2 regions of the Alkalihalobacillus sp. MEB130 genome follow, and region 2 is predicted to be linked to the other one. Evidence: a T-box and tRNA genes for the amino acid it is inferred to sense, from the RefSeq annotation. Region 2 holds a T-box; the other holds one or more tRNA genes.

Region 1 (11,060 bases), on a different contig from region 2:
ACGCCGATTTCTTCTTCACTTATGCCAAATAAGGAAAAGAAAATCGTTGTTGGTACAGATGTTGGAAAAATGAACTCGACTCCCTCGCTAGCTGTTTGAGTTGGAAATCGATCAGTTGATAACAAGTTTACTTCCGTTACATTTGAAGAAAGTAATTTCTCATACAGTCTGCTAAACTCGTCCATTTCATATGGAATCATTGCATAATGTTGGTTTCGATGCACAATGATTTGTTCTGGCATAATGACTTCATGAATCATTCGTTCTTCACGTTCTTCATTTAATTCATCTGGTACATATCTAGAAACTGTATCATCGAGAAGGGCGATGTCAGGTTGAAACGTATAAAGTTGCCAAGTCAAAATAATACTTATGCCAATCAAACTGATTAGAATGGTTGATTTCAAGTTGTTGTAACTCACCTTTTCCCCTCCCTCATTGCAGGCAATGTAAAGAAGATCGTAGTCCCTTTTCCATACACACTCTCTGCCCAAATTTCCCCTTTATGGGCATGAATGAGTTCTTTTGCAATTGCCAAACCAAGACCTGTACCGCCGACACTTCTTGCTCTTGCTTTATCGACTCGATAAAAACGATCAAAGATCTTTGTTTGACTTTCACGAGGGATTCCCATTCCTTGGTCAGCAATACTAATTTGTAACTCATCCCCTTGGTGAAGCAATGCGATCGTAATATTTCCACCTTCTGGTGAATATTTCATTGCATTGGAAATGACATTATCGAGTACTTGCGTCATCTTATCTGCAGCCATTTTTACATACGTAGGCTTAGACGATATTTTCCGTACAAACGTTATGTCTCTTTCTTCTGCAATCATTTCAAAACGATCAACGATTTCATGAAGGAACAATCCAATATCAACCGTTTGGAACGATAACTTATAATCTTGACTATCAATTTTAGATAGCTGCAACAAATCGTTTACTAATCGAATCATTCGCTCTGTTTCATTTTGGGTTACGCTTAAAAAGCGTGGCCCTAGTTCTTTGTCTTCTACAGCTCCATCTACGAGTGCTTCTAAATAGCTTTTCATCGTCGTGAGCGGAGTGCGTAATTCATGTGAAACATTTGCTACAAACTCTCGTCTTTCATGTTCAATTTTTTCTTGCTCCGTTACATCATGTAAAACGGTGATAAGTCCATTAATAGGACCGTCCTTTTCCTGAATAACAGAGAAGTTTGCCTCTAGTAAGTACTCTTCTTCCGCACTACTAAAATCAAGAAGAATCGAGTCTGAGTGTTCATATAAATCATAAAGTGCAAAGGTATCAGAAAGTCGTAGCACCTCTGGTAACAATTGTCCCATCGCCGAATGACTTGATATATCAAGGAGCTCTTCAGCTCGCTTATTCATTAATATAATGCGACCATTTTGATCGGTTGCAATAACACCATCGGTCATATGAGTTAATACAGATTTTAATCGTTTTTGCTCGCGGTCACGGGTTAATGTCGCATCTTGTAGCTTCATCGTTAAATCATTAAATGATGTAGCAAGTTGTCCAATTTCATCCTCACTATAGACCTTAACTTGTCTAGAAAAATCTCCGCGGCCCATTCTCATCGTTTGCTTTCTCATGTCCATAATGGGACCAGTAATCGTACGTGCCACTAAAATAACAAGGACAGAAGAGATAACAAGAGCAATAAACGTTCCGCTTAATAAAATGCTATTAATCTGTCTAATTTGATCATAAATATCTTCCATTGATGCTTCAATGTACAGCGCTCCTACAGGTCCATCATCTGATTTAATAGGAACGGCAAGCACGCGCATCCGGTGACCTGTTACAGGATCTCGTAATACATCTTCAAATTTATTCCCAAGCAAAGCTCGCTTTACCCTTACCTCTGTACTTTGCTGCCCAACAATGTGCCGATTTGATAGATTAGATGTACTAACTACGACTCGGTTTTGATCAATCACTTGAACTTCAGACTGGTCAATTGAAAATGTATCCCGCAATAGTGTATTAATGTTCGTTGTTAATGCACTACGATCATCCTTGTTTTTCGTCATTTCCTGGGCAAGGTTAAACGATAGTAGGTTTGCTCGATCATCTAGCATTTCAAAATAGTTAGTAACTAGTTGGCTTTCTAACTGTCTTGTAAAATAAACACCGATAATTTGAATAGCAATAAAAATAATTAACACATAAATGATAATTAATTTGAACTGGATCGACTTAAAGAAGCCAACTTTTCGATCCATTTATGATTGCTCCTTTTGTTCAGGTGAAGATAAATAATACCCTACCCCTCGTCTTGTAATAATCCAAATCGGATAGCTAGGATTGTCCTCTACCTTTTCACGCAGCCTACGAACCGTTACATCTACAGTACGAACATCGCCAAAATAGTCATATCCCCAAACGGCTTGCAATAAGTGTTCACGTGTCATTACTTGCTCAAGGTGCTTTGCTAAATAATGAATCAATTCAAATTCACGATGAGTTAAATCAATGGCATCCCCACGTTTTTTCACTTGATACGCCTCAGGATAAATCGTTAACTCCCCTACAGAAATTTCTTTTTGTACGGTTGTCTCATCATTCGTTGCCTTTTGACGACGTAAGTTTGCCTTTACACGTGCAAGAAGTTCTCTTGTACTAAACGGTTTTGTTACATAATCATCTGCCCCAAGCTCTAATCCAAGAACTTTATCTATTTCTGAGTCTTTTGCTGTTAACATAATGATTGGAATATCAAATTGTTTCCGAACCTCGCGACATACTTCCATCCCGTCTTTATGAGGAATCATAATATCAAGCAAAATGAGATCAGGCTCTTCTTTTTTGACTAGATCTATAGCCTCTAGCCCATCATAAGCACAAATCACTTCATAACCTTCTTTCTCAAGGTTAAACTTCAAAATATCTGCGATTGGTCTCTCATCATCTACAACTAAAATGCGTTTATCCATTATGCAGACCTCTCCCGTCCATAGTAGTCTTATCTTTCATTTTAACACATGTACGTCGTTCACGCTGATAGGAACGAATGGTAATCTAGCAATTTTTAAACAAAGAATAATTAACAAAAAACGCCCCCATACCGGGGACGTTTCTTAGTAATGTAAGAAATCCATAGGGTTTTTCAATTGCCCGTTTTGATACACTTCAAAGTGTAAATGGATCCCCGTTGAATTACCTGTTTGACCCATAACACCAATTTTTTGTCCTTTTGTGACTGTTTGTCCGACTTTCACATCAATCGATGCTAGGTGAGCATATAATGTTTCCATTCCATTATTATGGTTAATTCTAACTAAGTTTCCGTACCCGCCTTGACTACCAGCGAACGTCACCGTGCCATTGTCTGCTGCCAAAATATTGTAGTTACTAGGCCTAGCAATATCAATTCCGCGATGAAATCTACCCCAACGATTTCCTTGATAGCTTGAGATATATCCACCAACAGCTGGCCAACCAAGTGTGCCTGATCCACGTGAAGGAATAACCTTTGTTCCTTTAGTAATCACTTTTTTTACCGGCTCTTCTGTTATTTCTTCTGAAAGAACTTTACGTTTGATGATTTGACCATTTTGCTCTGTAATTTCATACTCTAGTAACTGCTTCCCATTTTTTCCTTCTTGGGTCACCTTTTGATCTCCTTTAAACATCGAAGAATCCTCTATTACTTCCGTTTCAAAAGGAATCTCTTCCTCTACCATAGTAATATGAGTAGAGACAACTTCTACTAACGGCTCGTAAGCTGTTACTGTCAGCTCATCCCCTTCTCGAATGATGCTATCTGAATCTAACTCACTATTTAACTCTAATAATTGAGAGGTTGATAGATTATGGTCTTGTGCAATCGTTCCTAATACATCACCTTGTTGTACTGTATATGCCTGTTCTTCTAACACGCCTTGATTAATCTTTTTCACCGCATCCTTAACCGACAGAATCTCATCTGGAGCAGCTAGCATTTCTTCCTCTGTAACCTCTTCTGTCAGAACTACATCGGTAATAATCTTCTCTCCAACCATAACTTGAGGATCATCGCCATCCTCAGCTTGAAACTGCTCATACTGTTCTTCATCTATATATTGAGTGATTAGCAATTGTAGAGCTTTTTCAGCTTCTTCAAGATTAGATAAATAAACAACCGGCTTATCATTAACTAGTAAAGCAACCGCTTCTGCTTGAACTACCATCTCATTTTCTAGCTCTGTTATTACATCTTCATCTTCGATAGCTTTACTAAACACCATCTCAGGAATAACTCGAACACTCTCACCAATAGCAAAAGAGAGAGTAGGATATGTTTCTTCATATTCTTTCTCTACTTGTTCAATATATTCATATACAGGCTCATCATCTATGACTACACCTACATGCTGATCATCTACATACACATGATAGATAGTGTGAACAGATTCCTCATCTGCTTGTATCGTGCTTGAAAAAGTAACAAAAACGAACAAACAAAATAATGCTATGATAAATGTTTGAATGACCATGTATGGGGGTAAATAGAAAAATAGTTGTTGTTTCTTATTTGGAACCATGTTTTCCTCCTGCTACTCTAAAACCTAGATATATGTATAATTAAAAAGAATTTTAGACAAAATTCGTCAACCTTTCTTATTCTAGCATAATCTGCTATGTTTGGTGCCACAAAACCAAATTGAAAATAGATTGTAATATTCCTGGATATATTAGGGATTTTTGTCGAAACACAAATAAAATCCGCATGGAAAATTCCACACGGATTAAAGTGCCGGCCAGAGGACTTGAACCCCCAACCTACTGATTACAAGTCAGTTGCTCTACCAATTGAGCTAGGCCGGCAAAAATGGTGGCTCAGGACGGAATCGAACCGCCGACACATGGATTTTCAGTCCATTGCTCTACCGACTGAGCTACTGAGCCACTACATAAATATGAAGTTAAAAATGGCGGTCCGGACGGGACTCGAACCCGCGACCTCCTGCGTGACAGGCAGGCATTCTAACCAACTGAACTACCGGACCAAAACTTATTTAATGAAAATGGTGACCCGTACGGGATTCGAACCCGTGTTACCGCCGTGAAAGGGCGGTGTCTTAACCGCTTGACCAACGGGCCACTTTTTAATAAAAGTGGTGAGCCATGAAGGACTCGAACCTTCGACCCTCTGATTAAAAGTCAGATGCTCTACCAACTGAGCTAATGGCTCTTGCTGTTATTTCAAAGAAGTTTATTCATGTCGTTTCGGACGATGAATTGCTTCGTAGCCTTACCTGTTCTTTCCTCTTCTAGTAATGCTTTGAAGTAGGATGTGTCGGAACAACTCGTAGCAAATCAAGTAGCATAGCTCGTAACTGAGCTAATGGCTCTTGCTGTGTTACTGTTGTTATCGCTTGTCTTATCTCTCAGCGACAAGATTTATAATACCATAGCATTTTTTTATGTGCAAGTGTTTTTGAAAAAAAGTTTTATTTTTTTCTGTTGAAGCTTCTGACAGCTTATTAGGATAAATCAACGAATGCAATTTGCTATTGCATTCGTTGATTCAATAAAGGGAAGTTCGCCCTTTTGCCTTAAACAGTGCGAACATGGTTGCGGTGGCTCCGTTCGCTGCGCGCCTTTTATAAGAAACCCACTCATAAAAGGCTTAAAACATGGCAGCGACTCCACACACCGCTTCGGTTTTTAATAAAAAGGGAAGTTCGCCCTTTTGCCTTAAACAGTGCGAACATGGTTGCGGTGGCTCCGTTCGCTGCGCGCCTTTTATGAGAAACCCACTCATAAAAGGCTTAAAACATGGCAGCGACTCCACACACCGCTTCGGTTTTTAATAAAAAGGGAAGTTCGCCCTTTTGCCTTAAACAGTGCGAACATGGTTGCGGTGGCTCCGTTCGCTGCGCGCCTTTTATGAGAAACCCACTCATAAAAGGCTTAAAACATGGCAGCGACTCCACACACCGCTTCGGTTTTTAATAAAAAGGGAAGTTCGCCCTTTTTATTAAAAACCTATGCAAAGACTCCTCGTACCATGTTTGTTTGGTTACGGTCTGGTCCTACTGAGAAGACGGTTAATGGGATTCCTGTTAATTGTGATACGCGCTCGATGTAGTGGCGAGCGTTTGCTGGAAGTTCATTTAGTGTTTTCACTCCTGTAATGTCTTCTTCCCAACCTGGAAGCTCTTCGTATACAGGCTCACACTCTGCAAGGACTTTCAAGCTTGCAGGGAACTCTTCAATTACTTCACCACGGTATTTATAAGCTGTACAAATTTTAAGCGTTTTGATGCCCGTTAATACATCGATAGAGTTCAATGATAGATCCGTGATTCCACTTACACGACGAGCGTGACGGACAACCACACTATCAAACCAACCTACACGGCGTGGACGACCTGTAGTTGTACCATACTCATTACCTACTTCACGAATTGTGTCACCAATTTCATCATGTAATTCAGTTGGGAAAGGTCCATCACCAACACGTGTTGTGTATGCTTTAGAAACACCTACAACATGATTAATTTTTGATGGCCCTACACCAGAACCAATTGTTACTCCACCCGCAATTGGGTTAGATGATGTAACAAATGGGTATGTACCTTGGTCAATATCAAGCATAACCCCTTGTGCACCTTCAAATAACACGCGACGACCTTCATCTAGAGCATCATTTAAAACAACAGATGTGTCACAAACGTATTGAGCAACTTGTTGACCATATTCAAAGTACTCTTCTAAGATTTCTTCTTTCGTAAAACCTTCTACTTCATAGTACTTTTCAAACATTCTATTTTTCTCTTCTAAATTACGAACTAATTTCTCTTCAAACACTTCTTTATCAAGCAAATCAGCAATACGAATTCCAATACGAGCAGCCTTGTCCATGTAAGCAGGACCAATGCCTTTTTTCGTTGTACCAATTTTATTTGCACCTTTGCGTTCTTCTTCAACGATATCAAGCTTAAGATGATATGGAAGAATAACGTGAGCACGGTTACTAATGCGTAAATTGCTTGTATCGACATTACGCTCATGTAAATAAGCTAACTCTTCTACAAGTGCTTTCGGATCAATTACCATACCATTTCCAATTACACAACTTTTATCTTTATAAAAAATCCCTGATGGAATTAAATGAAGTTTGTATTTCGTTCCACCGAAAACAATCGTATGTCCTGCGTTATTACCACCTTGGTAACGAGCAACCACTTCCGCTTTCTCTGAAAGATAATCTGTAATCTTTCCTTTTCCTTCGTCGCCCCACTGTGTACCTACAACAACAACTGATGACATGTGATGCACCTCCACCTTCACTACTGTATCTACTTAATTATTTTAACTATTTCCAAAGCCAATCATAAGTATACCAACTCAGAAAACATGCGTCAATGCGAAACACGAACGTTCAAAATAAGTTTTTATTTATTTGTTCGCCTTGGTTAAACATTACAAAACATGTAAACGGTTTGCCCTATTATTATTAACGACAAAATGACTTCCTTAAAGAAATAATAACAGTCCATCAAAAAGAAAAAGCACCAATCTTTTAGATTAGCACTTTCAATTATTAGGCTCCTGGAGGCATATTGCTTTCATCATGTCGTCTTTCTAAGTTTACGAACTTATTATATTCCTTTACAAAGGCAAGTTCGACCGTTCCAACTGGGCCGTTACGTTGCTTCGCAATAATAATTTCAATAATGTTTTGATTTTCTGTTTCCTTGTCATAGTAATCATCACGATACAAAAAGGCAACAATATCGGCATCTTGCTCGATACTTCCCGATTCACGAATATCTGACATCATTGGTCGTTTATCTTGACGCGATTCAACTCCACGGGAAAGCTGCGAAAGAGCAATAACTGGTACTTCAAGCTCACGCGCAATTTGTTTTAGTGTACGAGAGATTTCTGATACTTCTTGTTGACGGTTCTCTCCTGATTTTCCGTTTCCTTGGATCAATTGCAAGTAATCGATCATGATCATCCCAAGACCATGCTCCTGCTTCAGCCTCCGGCATTTTGCGCGAATATCGTTAACTTTGACCCCAGGAGTATCATCAATGTAAATTCCTGCTTTTGCTAGGCTTCCCATCGCCATCGTAAGCTTCTGCCAATCTTCAGAGTTCAGTGCTCCTGTTCTCATTCGTTGTGCATCAATATTGCCCTCCGCACAAAGCATACGTTGCACAAGCTGACTCGCACCCATCTCCAAACTGAAGATAGCGACATTCTCGCCAGCTCTTGTTGCGACATTTTGAGAAATGTTAAGAGCAAATGCGGTTTTACCAACCGACGGACGAGCAGCAACAATAATTAAATCATTGCGCTGAAATCCTGCTGTCATCCGGTCGAGTTCCACGAACCCTGTTGGAATTCCTGTTATCTCACCCGTTTGATTTTGCAATTCTTCAATTTTGTCGTACGTCTCAATTAACACGTCCTTAATCGAAATGAACGCACTCGTATTTTTTCGTTGCGATACATCTAAAATGGTTTTTTCCGCTTCCGTTAAGATCGTATCGACTTCTTCTTCACTTGCATATCCATCTGCAGCGATATTGGTCGCCACTTTAATTAACCTGCGTAAAACCGATTTTTCTTCGACAATTCTACTATAATAATCAACATTGGCAGCTGTTGGAACTGCATTAGCTAAATCACTTAAATACGCGACTCCACCTATTTCTTCAAGCCATTTATGATTCTGCAGTTCAGAAGTAACGGTAACTAAATCAACTGGTTCTCCTTTTTCTGCCAAGTCAAGCATCACTTGATACACTCGCTGATGAGAAGCACGGTAAAAATCATCAGGCAATAAACGTTCCGAAGCTGTCACTAATGCTTCATCCGCTAAGAAAATAGCACCTAAGACTGCTTGCTCGGCTTCAATATTCTGTGGTGGTGTACGATCTGCAAACAAGTCACTCATGCTCTCTCTCCTCTCACATATTGACTAGTATTTCTCATAGCTTAGAGGGTGTCCAAAATGATTCGGAACACCCTCAAACTACTTCTCTTATTTCTCTTCTACAACATGCACTTTCACCGTAGCAATTACTTCTGGATGAATTTTAATCGGAACATTTGTATATCCTAGAGCACGAATCGGATCGTCTAGCATAATTTTACGCTTGTCCACTTTCTTTTTCATTTTCTTTAATGTTTCAGCAATTTGTTTTGTCGAAATTGCACCAAACAAACGGCCACCCTCGCCAGACTTCGCTTTAATTTCAATCGTTAATGCTTCAAGCTCTTCTTTATATGCTTTCGCTTCTTCAAGCTCTTCATCTGCTTTTTTCTGTTGACTTTTCTTTTGAGCTTCAAGGTTTTTTAAGTTTCCTTGTGTAGCTTCTACTGCAAGTTGATTCGGGAGTAAGTAGTTTCGTGCGTATCCTTCTGATACGTTTTTTGTTTCTCCTTTTTTCCCTTTTCCTTTAACATCTGCTAAAAAGATAACTTTCATCTTATTTTCCCCCTTCTAAGTAATCATCAATCGCTTGTTGCAACTGCTCTTTTGCCTCTCCAATAGTAACATTTTCTAGTTGAGTGGCTGCATTTGATAAATGACCCCCACCATCCAGTCGTTCCATAATCAGCTGAACATTCACATCTCCTAAAGAACGAGCACTAATGCTAATGACGCCATCTTTTCGTTTGGAGATGACAAAAGAAGCGACAATATCTCTCATGTTTAAAAGTGTATCTGCTGCTTGAGCAATAATAATCTGGCTATATGTTTCTTCTTCACCAGCCGTTGCAATCGCAAGCCCTTTTCGGTAATATTCGGCACTTTCTACTAGTTTCGAACGTTTTATATAATGTTCTAAGTCTTCTTTTAGTAAAGTTTGCACAAGAGCGGTGTCAGCCCCATTTGAACGCAAAAATGATGCAGCGTCAAATGTCCTAGCGCCGGTACGAACAGCAAAACTTTTCGTATCGACAATAATCCCCGCTAACAAGGCTGTCGCTTCTAAGCGGTCCATGCGTAATTTTTTTGGTTGATATTCTAAAAGCTCCGTGACCAACTCTGCTGTCGAGGAAGCATACGGCTCCATATACACAAGGACAGGATCTGCGATAAATTCCTCACCACGGCGATGGTGGTCAAGAACAATGATTCGTTCCACTTTATCAAGCAAAGCTGGCTCCATAACAAGTGATGGCTTATGCGTGTCAACGACAATTAACAAAGTATCTGGTGTTACTTGTTCTAATGCCTCAGCTGGAGTAATAAACTTTGACCATAAATCATCATGATCGCCGACTTCCTCCATAAGCTTTTGAACATCATGGTTAATGTCATTGTGGTCAAGGATAATAAATCCTTCTGTCTCGTTCACATCAGCAATCTTTTGTACACCTATAGCTGCTCCAATTGCATCCATATCCGGGTTTTTATGACCCATAATAAATACTTGTTCACTTTCTAAAACGAAGTCACGCAACGCATGAGAAATGACTCGAGCCCTCACTCTTGTTCGTTTTTCAAGAGCATTTGACTTACCGCCGTAAAACGTTACTTTTCCGTTCTTTCTCTTAATGGCCACTTGGTCTCCGCCACGTCCCAATGCTAAGTCTAAACTAGATTGAGCTAACAATCCTAATTCTCGTAACGATTCTTCCCCCGTTCCGACTCCAATACTTAACGTAATAGGCACTTTCTCTTTTCCAGTCAGCTCACGAATTTGATCAAGAATATCAAATCTATTTTTTTCTATAGCGGTTAATGCCTTCACATTCATGACAGCTATAAACCGATCGGATGCCGTTCGACGTAAAAAGATTTGATTATCATTTGCCCAGTTGTTCAGAGTTACGGTCACTTGACTCATTAAGCGACTTCGAACTTGATCTTCCATTGCTTGCGTAACCTCATCATAATTATCGAGAAAAATAAACGCTACAACCGTTTGAGTTTCCTCAAAGCGCTCCTTCATTTCCTCCCGTTCAGTTACATCTAGAAAATAAATGAGACGTTCATCGGGTTCAATTGATACATGGAAAATCAATTCACCCAACTTAATCGTATCTTCTTTAATTTCTTCTTCAAGTAACTCTTGAAGAGCATCACTTACTTCATCA
Region 2 (11,060 bases):
GAACTTGTCCAACAAAACCAATTTCTTTTCCATCAAGTTTCACAAGAGCCGTTCTACCAGGATGCAAATCAGGTAACGTAGCTTGCTCAAACACAACTTGTCCCTCTACACCTAATTCGCTAAACAATTCTTCAAGAATCCCTTTGACAACAAAGAAATCAACGGCCTTTTTCTCGCCTTGCCAGCTATGCTCATGCCATAAACCCGTTAACGCACCAGCAACCATTTCGCGTTCCGTTGGTTGCTTTGTTAATGTTTCTTCATCCGTTAAGAATATCGAACCAATTTCAAAGACATGTACATTAGGATTTTTACGGTTATTGTTGTAACTTAGTACATCAAACAAGTGTGGAATTAAGCTCGTACGCATCGTACTGCGATCTTCACTCATCGGCATCGCTAAACGAACCGGTGATGTTTGGTTTGTTTCAAACGCAAATCCTTTTGCTTTTTCCGGACTTGTTAACGAGTACGTAATCACTTGAGACAAGCCTGAACGTTCTAATACTCGACGAACGTGTCGTCTCTTTTTTTGATAATCCGTTAATGCCCCTTGAGTCGTTGCACCGACAGGAAGTGTTGTTGGAATATGATCATAGCCATACAATCTTGCTACTTCTTCCATCAAGTCCTCCTCAATTTGGATATCCGCACGGCGAGACGGAATGGTAACATGCAACACTTGACCATCTTGCTCAAACGTAAACCCTAAACGTGACATGAACGAAGCGGCTTCTTCTAATGTCACATTCATTCCAAGACGATTGTTAACTCGTTCTAAATCAAGACGAACGGTTGCCATTTCATACGATAATAAGTCTTTTTCAACAACACCAGAGACAATGGTGCCGCCAGTTAATTCAGCAATCAGAGCAGCAGCACGTCTTCCTGCAGCAAGGACGCGATCTTGGTCAACCCCTTTTTCATACCTTGTGCTCGCATCACTTCTTAATCCTAAATCACGAGAGGCTTTGCGAATGGTTGCCCCTTTAAAGTATGCGGCCTCTAACAGAACCGTTGTTGTTCCTTCATGTACTTCAGATGTTGCTCCACCCATAACCCCAGCAACAGCTACTGGTTCCTTGCCATTTGTAATAACTAAATGGTCATTAGATAAAGTGCGCTCTTGGTCATCTAACGTCACAATCGTTTCACCCTCATGAGCACGGCGAACAACGACTTCTTTAGAGCCAAAACGATCATAGTCAAATGCATGCAAAGGCTGACCATACTCAAGCAAAACGTAATTCGTTACGTCCACAACATTGCTTATCGGGCGAATTCCAGCAGCCATCAAACGGTTTTGTAACCAAAGCGGAGAAGTCCCGACTTTTACATCTTTAATTACAATAGCACCGTAGTAAGGGTTGTCCTCTTCCGCTTCCACCGTTACAGCGATGTAATCTGATGCTTCTTCCTCATTTGTGACGACATCAATCGTTGGAAGAGTCACTTCGCGTTCGTACAACGCACCAATCTCGTAAGCGACACCAAGCATATTTAAGCAATCTGAACGATTTGGTGTCAGATCTAATTCTAATACTTCATCATCTAGGTTTAAGGCTGCAAGTGCATCACTTCCCACTTCAACCTCATCACGGAAAACATAGATGCCTTCTGAGAACTCTTTTTGAACTAATTTGCTATCAATGCCAAGTTCTTGCAAGGAACAGATCATTCCTTGAGACACTTCTCCTCGTAGCTTCGCTTTTTTAATTTTAAAGTTTCCTGGTAGGACTGCTCCTACTTTTGCTACAGCAACATGTTGTCCTGCAGCTACATTTGGTGCACCACATACAATTTGGACAAGCTCTTCTTCACCTATATCCACTTGGCACACATTTAATTTATCGGCATTTGGGTGTTGCTCGCATTCTTTTACAAATCCAACAACGACTCCTTTAATACCTTTGTTTAATTCGTGAACAAAATCAATTTCAATTCCTCCACGAGTCATTTTCTCCGCAATGTCACGTGCAGATAAATCTTTCACATCAATATAATCTTGTAACCATTTATATGAGACTAACATTTCTTCTCCTCCTTACACCCGTTTGAATTGCGCTAGAAAACGTACATCATTTGTATAAAAATGACGAATATCATCAATATCATATTTTAGCATCGCTAAGCGTTCTACACCCATTCCGAATGCAAAGCCACTATATTTTGTTGAATCAAATCCACTCATTTCTAGTACTCGCGGATGAACCATTCCTGCACCAAGTACTTCAATCCAACCAGATTGCTTACAAACGCGGCACCCTTTGCCTCCACACATTCCACAAGATACATCCACTTCAACAGATGGCTCTGTAAATGGGAAGAAACTCGGACGCAAACGAATGTTGCGATCTTCTCCGAAAAATGATTTAGCAAATTGCTCAAGAACACCTTTCAAATCACTCATCCGTACGTTCTCGTCAACAAATAATCCTTCAATTTGCATAAATTGGTGTGAATGTGTCGCATCGTCATCATCGCGACGGAACACCTTTCCTGGACAGATAACTTTGACTGGACCTTTTCCTTTATGTAATTCCATTGTTCTAGCTTGAACAGGCGAAGTATGTGTACGAAGCAGTAATTCTTCTGTGAAATAAAAAGAATCTTGCATATCCCGAGCTGGGTGGTCTTTCGGAAGGTTTAACGCTTCAAAATTATAATAGTCTACTTCCACCTCAGGTCCTTCTGCAACCGAAAATCCAAGTCCTAAGAAGGCTTCTTCTACTTCTTCCACTACTTGTGTTAATGGATGAGTTGAACCAGATTTGACTGATCGTCCCGGTAATGTCACATCAATGCTTTCACTAGCTAATTGCTTTTCAATTGCCGCTTTTTCTAACTTTTCTTCTTTAAGCTCTACTTGCTCCTTGATTGCGTCTCGTACGTCGTTTGCCATTTGTCCAATAACAGGACGCTCTTCCGCTGTGAGCTTTCCCATTCCGCGTAAAACTTCTGTAATGGGTCCCTTCTTCCCTAAATAAGCAACTCTTACTTCTTGCAATGCTTTCACATCTTCAGCTGAAGCTACTTTCTCCAATGCTTCATCACGTAAAGCTTCTAAACGTTCACGCATCATATTTCCTCCTTTATTAGGTAGTAACTACCTCACTTTTTCAATAAAATTGCAAAATAAAAAGCCTTCGCTCCCGCAAAAAGGGACGAAGACTCGTGGTACCACCCTTATTAATGAAGAGTTATCCCCTTCATTATCTTCATTGCTGTAACGGTCGAAACCGGGATCACCTTCACAAGATTACTTGTGCTCCAGTGCCTGCTCCAGAGTGAATTCGGCTTCTCCTTCCATAAAAATGCTTGCAGTCTAAGGCATTCTCTCCCTGAATGGTGGGTAAAAGCGTACTACTCTCTTTCGTAGCATTTAAAATATTATTGATTAATATATTATAGTGAATAAAAATGGTTGATGCAAGCTTCTGTTACAATTACCCTTTTAAATAGTAAAGCAAAATTCCCGCTGCTACCGAAACATTTAGAGATTCTGCTTGTCCATAAATAGGAATGTAAATATTGTGATTGGTTTTTTGTAGCAAAGACTCTGATACTCCTTCACCTTCATTCCCCATAATAAGAGCAAATTGAGATTGAGGCTCAATCGCTGTGTATGAACTTGCCTCTTTAAGTGCCGTTCCAAACACAGGAATGGATGAATCGAGTAAACGATCAATCCACGTCTCTAAGTCTCCTTTAATGACGGGCAAATGAAAAATAGACCCCTGTGTTGCTCGAATTACTTTGCTATTAAAAACATCTACACTTCCCTCTCCAAGGATAATTCCTGTTAGCCCTGCAGCATCAGCCGTGCGAATCATCGTTCCTAAGTTGCCCGGATCTTGGATGCGGTCTAAGAGAAGATATTGCCCTGTAAGTTTGTCGACAGTAGGTTCTGTCGGAATAATACAAATAGCAGCAATTCCTTGAGGTGTTTGGGTTTCAGATAATTCTTTCATCACTTGTTCACTTACGACAATCACATCTTGGTCTTTCATGGATAAAGAAGAAGGCAAGATTATGTCTTCTATCATCAAAATGTACTCTACTGTCATTTCTGCTTTAATCGCTTCCTCTACAAGGTGAAACCCTTCCACGAGGAATCGACCAGATGTATCTCTACCTTTTTTCGTATGAAGCTTCTTCCAACGCTTGACGTGCTCATTTTTAACTGAATCAATTCGTTTCATTCTCTACTCCTTTAACGCTTGTATCTCATTTCATCCATTTTACCCATTTTTTTCGTCATAATCCAGTCCATGCTGATACATACTATAAATAGAATTTATTTCACCTTAAAAGGAGTGCTATACGATGAGCTTTAACTTACGTGGTGCAATCATGGCAAACATTAAAGGAAATTCTGAAGAAGAAGTTCAAGCTACCATTGTTGATGCTGTTCAACGTGGGGAAGAAAAGATGCTTCCAGGTCTTGGTGTCATGATGGAAGTGTTTTGGAACAATGCAAATGAGCAACAAAAAAATGAAGTTTGCCAACAAATTAGTCAAGGCTTACAATAAGTACTTGATCAGAAAAAAGGGTGCCTCAAGTCTAGCTTGAGGCACCCTTTTTCTATTTAATCAAACGTTTGTTTAAAAAATAAAAAAGGGAGAACCCCCCCTTTTTTTTTCTATGAGAACGTAATTTTCTCGACTGTTTCTTTATCCAGCTTTTTGATAACCTCAACAATAAGCTTCACAGCATTTTCATAATCATCACGGTGCAACATAGCCGCATGTGTATGAATATAACGGGTCGCTACTGTAATGGATAAAGCCGGTACTCCATTGGCCGTTAAATGAATCGCACCAGAATCTGTTCCTCCTCCAGCCATAGCATCAAATTGATAAGGGATGTTATGTTCATCGGCCGTATCTGTAACAAAATCACGCAATCCTTTATGAGAAATCATCGATGCATCATATAATACAATTTGTGGGCCTTCTCCCATTTTTGCTAATGCTTCTTTTTCCGTCACTCCTGGAGTATCACCAGCAATACCAACATCAACACCAAAACCAATATCAGGTTGGATTAAATGAGCTGACGTACGTGCACCGCGGAGCCCCACTTCTTCTTGAACCGTTCCGACACCATATACTGTATTCGGATGATCGACTCCTTGTAATCCACGTAAAACATCAATCGCGATCGCACACCCAATACGGTTATCCCATGCTTTTGCCATTAACAGCTTCTCATTTTTCATAACCGTAAACTCACAAACGGGAACAACAGAATCTCCTGGACGAATTCCAAATTCCATCGCTTCCTCTTTACTTGTTGCACCAATATCAATAAACATGTCTTTCTTATCTACTGGTTTCTTTCTTGCTTCCGGAGCCAAAATATGAGGCGGCTTTGATCCAATTACTCCAGGTACATTGCCTTTTCTTGTCATAACGGTTACGCGCTGAGCAAGCATGACTTGCTCCCACCAGCCACCTACTGTTTGAAAACGCAAAAACCCTTTATCATCAATGCTTGTCACCATAAAGCCAATCTCATCTAAGTGACCGGCAACCATAATTTTAGGTCCGTCTGCTTTTCCAGTCTTTTTAGCCACTAGACTCCCTAATTTATCGGTTGTTACTTCATCTGCAAAAGGAGTGATGTATTTCGTCATAACCTCACGTGCTTCTCGCTCGTTTCCAGGCACCCCATTTGCATCGGTTAAATCTTTTAACATTTGTAAACGCTCATCGAGATTTGCCATTATGTATTGCCTCCTTTGTATTCTTCCTTTTTCAGTATACCGAATTCAAATTCGCTACTCAAATAAATCATTAGTATCCAGAGTCTTGCCTTTCGTGATTCACCTTATTTTTATCTAAGTATGCTTGCTCAATTTCTTCATGAGAAAAACCAAGATGGTGCCCTAATAAGAAAAAGGCATCTACTAGTTCTTGATACGATTCCTTTGTTCGACTTTCCTCTACTTGATAAGCACGCTGTATGAGTGTTAGAAAAAGACTTGTTGTTTTCTCAGTAGAGACGTTCATTTCTTTCTTGATCTCAATTGAGGTCATACATAACGTTAGCCCTAACGTTAAAACAAAGTGCAGCCCATCTACATATTCTTCTAAAATAATGGAACGCTTTGAAGCAGGTTTCCGACTCCAATATTTAAAGGATTTTGTTTCATTAGCTAACTCACTCACCTCAACAATTAAAGCGAGCAGTTGTTCTTGAAATAAGTCTCTTTCAGCAAGTTGATGTTCGTCCACAATCCGATCATTAAGGTCTTTCTGTATCGCAAATAACACTTGAATATCCATAACCATTCCTCCCTCCTATATAATTATAACAATTTTTTTAAAAAACACGTAACCAATCATCGTTTCGTTCGTATTACAAGTAGAGCTTTACTTTTTTTCATTAGATGTGTCAAAATCAACTTACAGATACGTACCTCATTAAGGAGGAAACTTTATGGTCATTTTATTTCGTCTGCTGTTACTAGTAGCACTTGTCGTACTTGCTTATTCCGCTTTTAAATACTTATTCCACCCTCGTCGAAAGTTAGAACAAGCACATGATCGCAAGCAATTTTTCTTCTATGATGATGACAAAGACGTTCGGAAAAACTTTCTGATCACATACAAAGGAGTCATGTTCGAAGGCGAAAAATATCTAGGTACGACAGAACAATCATTTGAAATTGTCTCAATCTATGTTTGGGCAAAACAAACGGATCAATTAACTGGTTTAAGTAAAGAGGATTTCCAATTTATTGAAGATGATATTAAGTTACGTTACCCTGATGCCAAAATAGAATGGAAAAGTCCAATTAAGGAATTGTTACGTAATTAAAAAAATAATTCATAAGAAAAAGGTGAAGAGTATGTGCTCTTCACCTTTTTCTTATTATTGTTTAGATGTTTGAAAAAACTCATTCCATTTAATATTCGTCCGTTTTTTACGAAAAAATAAAAACAAGATAGCTAGAAACACCGCAAAAATGATCGTACCCGCTAATGGTAACTCATGAATCATATCGCCAAACGCCGTATACACAATAGCTGGCGGGATACTGACAAGTAGCGAGTATTTCGTATACTCTTTTACATTCTTCGTAGATTCAATCAAATACAAAGATATTAAATGAAAGTGAATAAATGGCATAAGTCTCATAATCATCATTTGCGCAACTGTTAACTGGTGCCGATCTTTTAAAAACTGTTTTTTTAAAGTTGTTAGCTTTGTTCGCAAACTAGGAAAAATATGAACAAGACCATAGAAGACAACGCTCACTGCTGTTAGTCCAACAATTGAATAAATCGAACCATAAAAGGTTCCAAATAAATAACCACCAATTAGACAAATAAGTAGAACTGGAATAAAAAACACTTGCCTAAAAACATGGAGTAAGACAAAGAATAGCGGAGCAAACCAACCACTTTGTTCGATAAATTGAAATGAACGTTCTAACAACTCCTCCATTTTCAGTCCCCCTCTCTCCAGTCTATGCCGACACTTGAAGTAAGATGAAGACAAGTACTATGATTTGGCTAAAAATGATGAGTGGAATTCCAATCATAAACGTCTTGTGTTTCGTTTTATGTCGGAATTGTTTCATCCCAATATAGGTCCCGACACTTCCTCCAAGGAGAGCAATCGACCATAGTGTTTTTTCGGGTACTCTTCTTTCGCGTTTTTTCGCTTTTGATTTGTCCAACCCCATTATAACAAAAGCTAGGAAGTTAACGACAATAAAATAGCTGAGAATCACCATGAATCCAGAACCTCGTTTCACTTAGCGTTGGAAATAGAGAAAGTACTCCTCCTTCTTTTCTCTTTCACAGCACGTTTTTTGGACAAAGAAAAAAAACGCGACTACTAGCCGCGCTTTTCACTATTCTTATGCATTAAGGCTTGCTTTTGCTTTTTCAGCAAGTTGTGCAAATGACTTTTCGTCAGTTACAGCTAATTCAGCAAGCATTTTACGATTTACATTAATATCAGCAAGCTTTAATCCGTGCATGAAACGGCTGTAAGAAAGACCATTCATACGAGCAGCTGCATTGATACGAGTAATCCATAGCTTACGGAAGTCACGTTTCTTGTTGCGACGGTCGCGGTAAGCGTATAGTAAAGACTTCATTACCTGTCCTTGCGCTGATTTAAATAATGTATGTTTAGAACCGTAATATCCTTTAGCTAACTTTAATACCTTCTTACGACGACGACGAGCGACATAACCGCCTTTTACTCTTGGCATCGAAGTTCCCTCCTTTTTCTAAAAAACGAAATCAATTATTTTTTGTACGTTAACATTTGACGAATACGTTTGAAGTCACCAGAATGAACCATTCCAGCTTTGCGTAGCTTACGCTTTTGCTTTTGTGACTTGTTACCGAATAAGTGACTAGTGAATGCGTGTGAACGCTTAAGCTTCCCAGATCCAGTCTTCTTGAAACGCTTAGCTGCTCCACGGTGAGTTTTCATTTTTGGCATAACTCAGGTCCTCCCTTTAATCTTGTTCAGCAAAGAATTACTTTTCAGCTTTAGGAGCCATAATTAGGAACATACTACGTCCTTCCATCTTAGGCATCGATTCAACTGTTGCAATATCTTCACATTCTTTTGCAAGACGCTCTAAAACTTTCCGTCCAATTTGAGAGTGAGTAATAGCACGTCCACGGAAACGGATCGCAGCTTTTACTTTATCTCCTTTTTCAAGGAACTTTCGAGCATTACGAAGCTTCGTATTAAAATCATTATCTTCAATCGTCGGGCTCAAACGAACCTCTTTAACGTTGATAATCTTTTGTTTCTTACGAGCTTCTTTGTCTTTCTTTTGTTGCTCATAACGGAATTTTCCGTAGTCCATGATGCGACATACAGGTGGTTTCGCAGTTGGAGCTACACAAACTAAGTCAAGATTGACATTTTGCGCCATTTCAAGTGCTTCTTGTTTTGACTTCACACCAACTTGATCGCCGTTTGCTCCAATAAGACGTACTTCACGTGCACGAATCCCTTCATTGACCAACATATCTTTACTAATAATGAGCCACCTCCAAAGGATTTTAACGAATCAAAGCAAGGTTCGCATAGAATCTCTTGAGTTAAGATAATTCAATGCACCTTCATTCAAGTACAAAAAAAGTGTAGGCGCACAATACGCCCACACTTCGTCCATTCGACTAAAAATGAAACTGTTCATACCTGTAAACTGCTAACGCGTCTATCAGGTGAGAAGCGGGCGCTTCTGCTTGCTTTGTTTCCAATGTTAAATTGTTTACTCAATGACTATACCATAATCAATGAATGACGTCAACTCTTTGGTGGCTGACTTAATTATTCTACCTGCTAATCTTTTAGAATGCAAGAGAATATTAAAAAAGGGCGATTTTCCCTTTTTTAATATTCTCGAAGCGATGAGCGGAGCCGCCGTAGTCTTTTAAGCCTTTTGAGCGCACTTCTCAAAAGGCGCACGGCGCGCGGAGCCATCGCAAACTTGTTCGCACTCTTATTTATTTTAGGCTGTATTGGCATACTTTGTTATTATTATGGGTTAGTGAAAGAAACTTGTTCGTTCCATTGCGCTCCAGCCACTCGCTTTCCGCGGGGAAAAACGATATTCATTTTGCAACATTCTCTATGAAAAGAGTCTATGTCAAAAAGGACGTTTTTCCCTTTTATCTATTATTTCCTAGCTTCTTCCTTCATCTGTGCTACAAAATCAGTTAAAGAAACAGACGTTGAATCTTGCTCTCCATATTTGCGAATATTGACCGCATTTGCATCCATTTCCTTATCACCAAGAACGAGCATATAAGGAATCTTCTGCATTTGCGCTTCCCTAATTTTGTATCCTAATTTCTCATCGCGCTCATCGATTTCAACACGCACTCCAACAGCTTGAAGCTCTTCTTGTACTTTCTTTGCGTACTCAAGATGAACATCATTAGAGACAGGAATGATTTGCGTTTGGATCGGAGCTAACCAAGTAGGAAAAGCACCTTTGTACTCTTCAAGTAAGAACGCAACAAAACGTTCCATTGTTGAAACAACCCCGCGGTGGACAACGACTGGACGGTGCTGCTGGCCATCTTCTCCAACATAAGTTAAGTCAAAACGCTCAGGTAATAAAAAGTCTAACTGAACAGTCGATAAAGTCTCTTCTTTTCCAAGAGCCGTTTTCACTTGAACATCAAGTTTCGGACCGTAGAAAGCAGCTTCTCCTTCTGCTTCATAATATTCAATACCTTCAAGCTCATTCATCGCATCTTTTAACATGCTTTGTGCCTTATTCCACATCTCATCATCATTAAAATACTTTTCTGTATCTTCAGGATCACGATAGGAAAGACGGAATTTGTACTTATCAATTCCAAAGTCATTGTATACTTCTTGAATGAGACGAACCACTCGAATAAATTCATCTTTGATTTGATCAGGACGACAGAAAATGTGTGCATCATTTAATGTCATACCCCGAACACGTTGAAGACCTGAAACTGCACCAGACATTTCATAACGATGCATCATCCCAAGTTCAGCGATACGAAGTGGAAGCTGGCGATAACTTCTCATCTCTTGTTTATAAACCATCATATGATGAGGGCAGTTCATTGGACGTAACACAAACTCTTCATTATCACGTTCCATAACAGGGAACATATCATCTTTATAATGATCCCAATGTCCAGACGTTTTATAAAGCTCAGAGCTACCTAAAATTGGTGTATAAACGTGCTGATAGCCGAGTCTTTCCTCTTTATCAACAATGTAGCGTTCAATAATGCGTCGTACAGTCGCACCTTTTGGTAACCATAGTGGCAAGCCTTGTCCTACTTTTTGTGATAATGCGAAAATGCCAAGCTCTTTACCTAATTTACGATGATCACGCTCTTTTGCTTCTTCTAACAAACGAAGATGCTCTTTTAAATCTTCTTTGTTAAAGAACGCTGTACCGTAAATACGTTGAAGCATTTTATTCTTGCTATCTCCACGCCAATAAGCACCTGCTAAGCTCAACAATTTAAACTCTTTAATTTTATTTGTAGATGGAATGTGTATCCCACGACAAAGATCAAAG

The links. The T-box of region 2 lies ahead of pheS (phenylalanine--tRNA ligase subunit alpha). A T-box ahead of a tRNA ligase gene usually reads a tRNA of that ligase, here a tRNA-Phe.
Region 1: it encodes a tRNA-Phe, which carries the amino acid that the T-box ahead of pheS (phenylalanine--tRNA ligase subunit alpha) is inferred to sense. The anticodon was not compared.

The regions. Positions count from the first base shown of each region.
Region 1 covers NZ_JAOANA010000032.1:8,698-19,757, forward strand. The annotation lists gene N0O92_RS21735 (YycH family regulatory protein) at 1-422, opposite strand, end outside; gene walK (cell wall metabolism sensor histidine kinase WalK) at 419-2,233, opposite strand; gene yycF (response regulator YycF) at 2,234-2,944, opposite strand; gene N0O92_RS21750 (peptidoglycan DD-metalloendopeptidase family protein) at 3,089-4,534, opposite strand; tRNA gene N0O92_RS21755 (tRNA-Thr) at 4,745-4,817, opposite strand; tRNA gene N0O92_RS21760 (tRNA-Phe) at 4,823-4,898, opposite strand; tRNA gene N0O92_RS21765 (tRNA-Asp) at 4,923-4,999, opposite strand; tRNA gene N0O92_RS21770 (tRNA-Glu) at 5,019-5,093, opposite strand; tRNA gene N0O92_RS21775 (tRNA-Lys) at 5,109-5,184, opposite strand; gene N0O92_RS21780 (adenylosuccinate synthase) at 5,982-7,268, opposite strand; gene dnaB (replicative DNA helicase) at 7,543-8,907, opposite strand; gene rplI (50S ribosomal protein L9) at 8,995-9,441, opposite strand; gene N0O92_RS21795 (DHH family phosphoesterase) at 9,443-11,060, opposite strand, start outside.
Region 2 covers NZ_JAOANA010000003.1:141,196-152,255, reverse strand. The annotation lists gene pheT (phenylalanine--tRNA ligase subunit beta) at 1-2,032, opposite strand, end outside; gene pheS (phenylalanine--tRNA ligase subunit alpha) at 2,045-3,079, opposite strand; T-box leader at 3,158-3,386, opposite strand; gene N0O92_RS04315 (TrmH family RNA methyltransferase) at 3,447-4,202, opposite strand; gene sspI (small acid-soluble spore protein SspI) at 4,327-4,533, shown strand; gene N0O92_RS04305 (M42 family metallopeptidase) at 4,644-5,729, opposite strand; gene N0O92_RS04300 (dUTP diphosphatase) at 5,800-6,291, opposite strand; gene N0O92_RS04295 (sigma-w pathway protein ysdB) at 6,446-6,826, shown strand; gene N0O92_RS04290 (TVP38/TMEM64 family protein) at 6,881-7,456, opposite strand; gene N0O92_RS04285 (DUF1294 domain-containing protein) at 7,479-7,748, opposite strand; gene rplT (50S ribosomal protein L20) at 7,875-8,234, opposite strand; gene rpmI (50S ribosomal protein L35) at 8,270-8,470, opposite strand; gene infC (translation initiation factor IF-3) at 8,508-9,011, opposite strand; ribosomal protein L20 leader region at 9,113-9,239, opposite strand; gene thrS (threonine--tRNA ligase) at 9,665-11,060, opposite strand, start outside.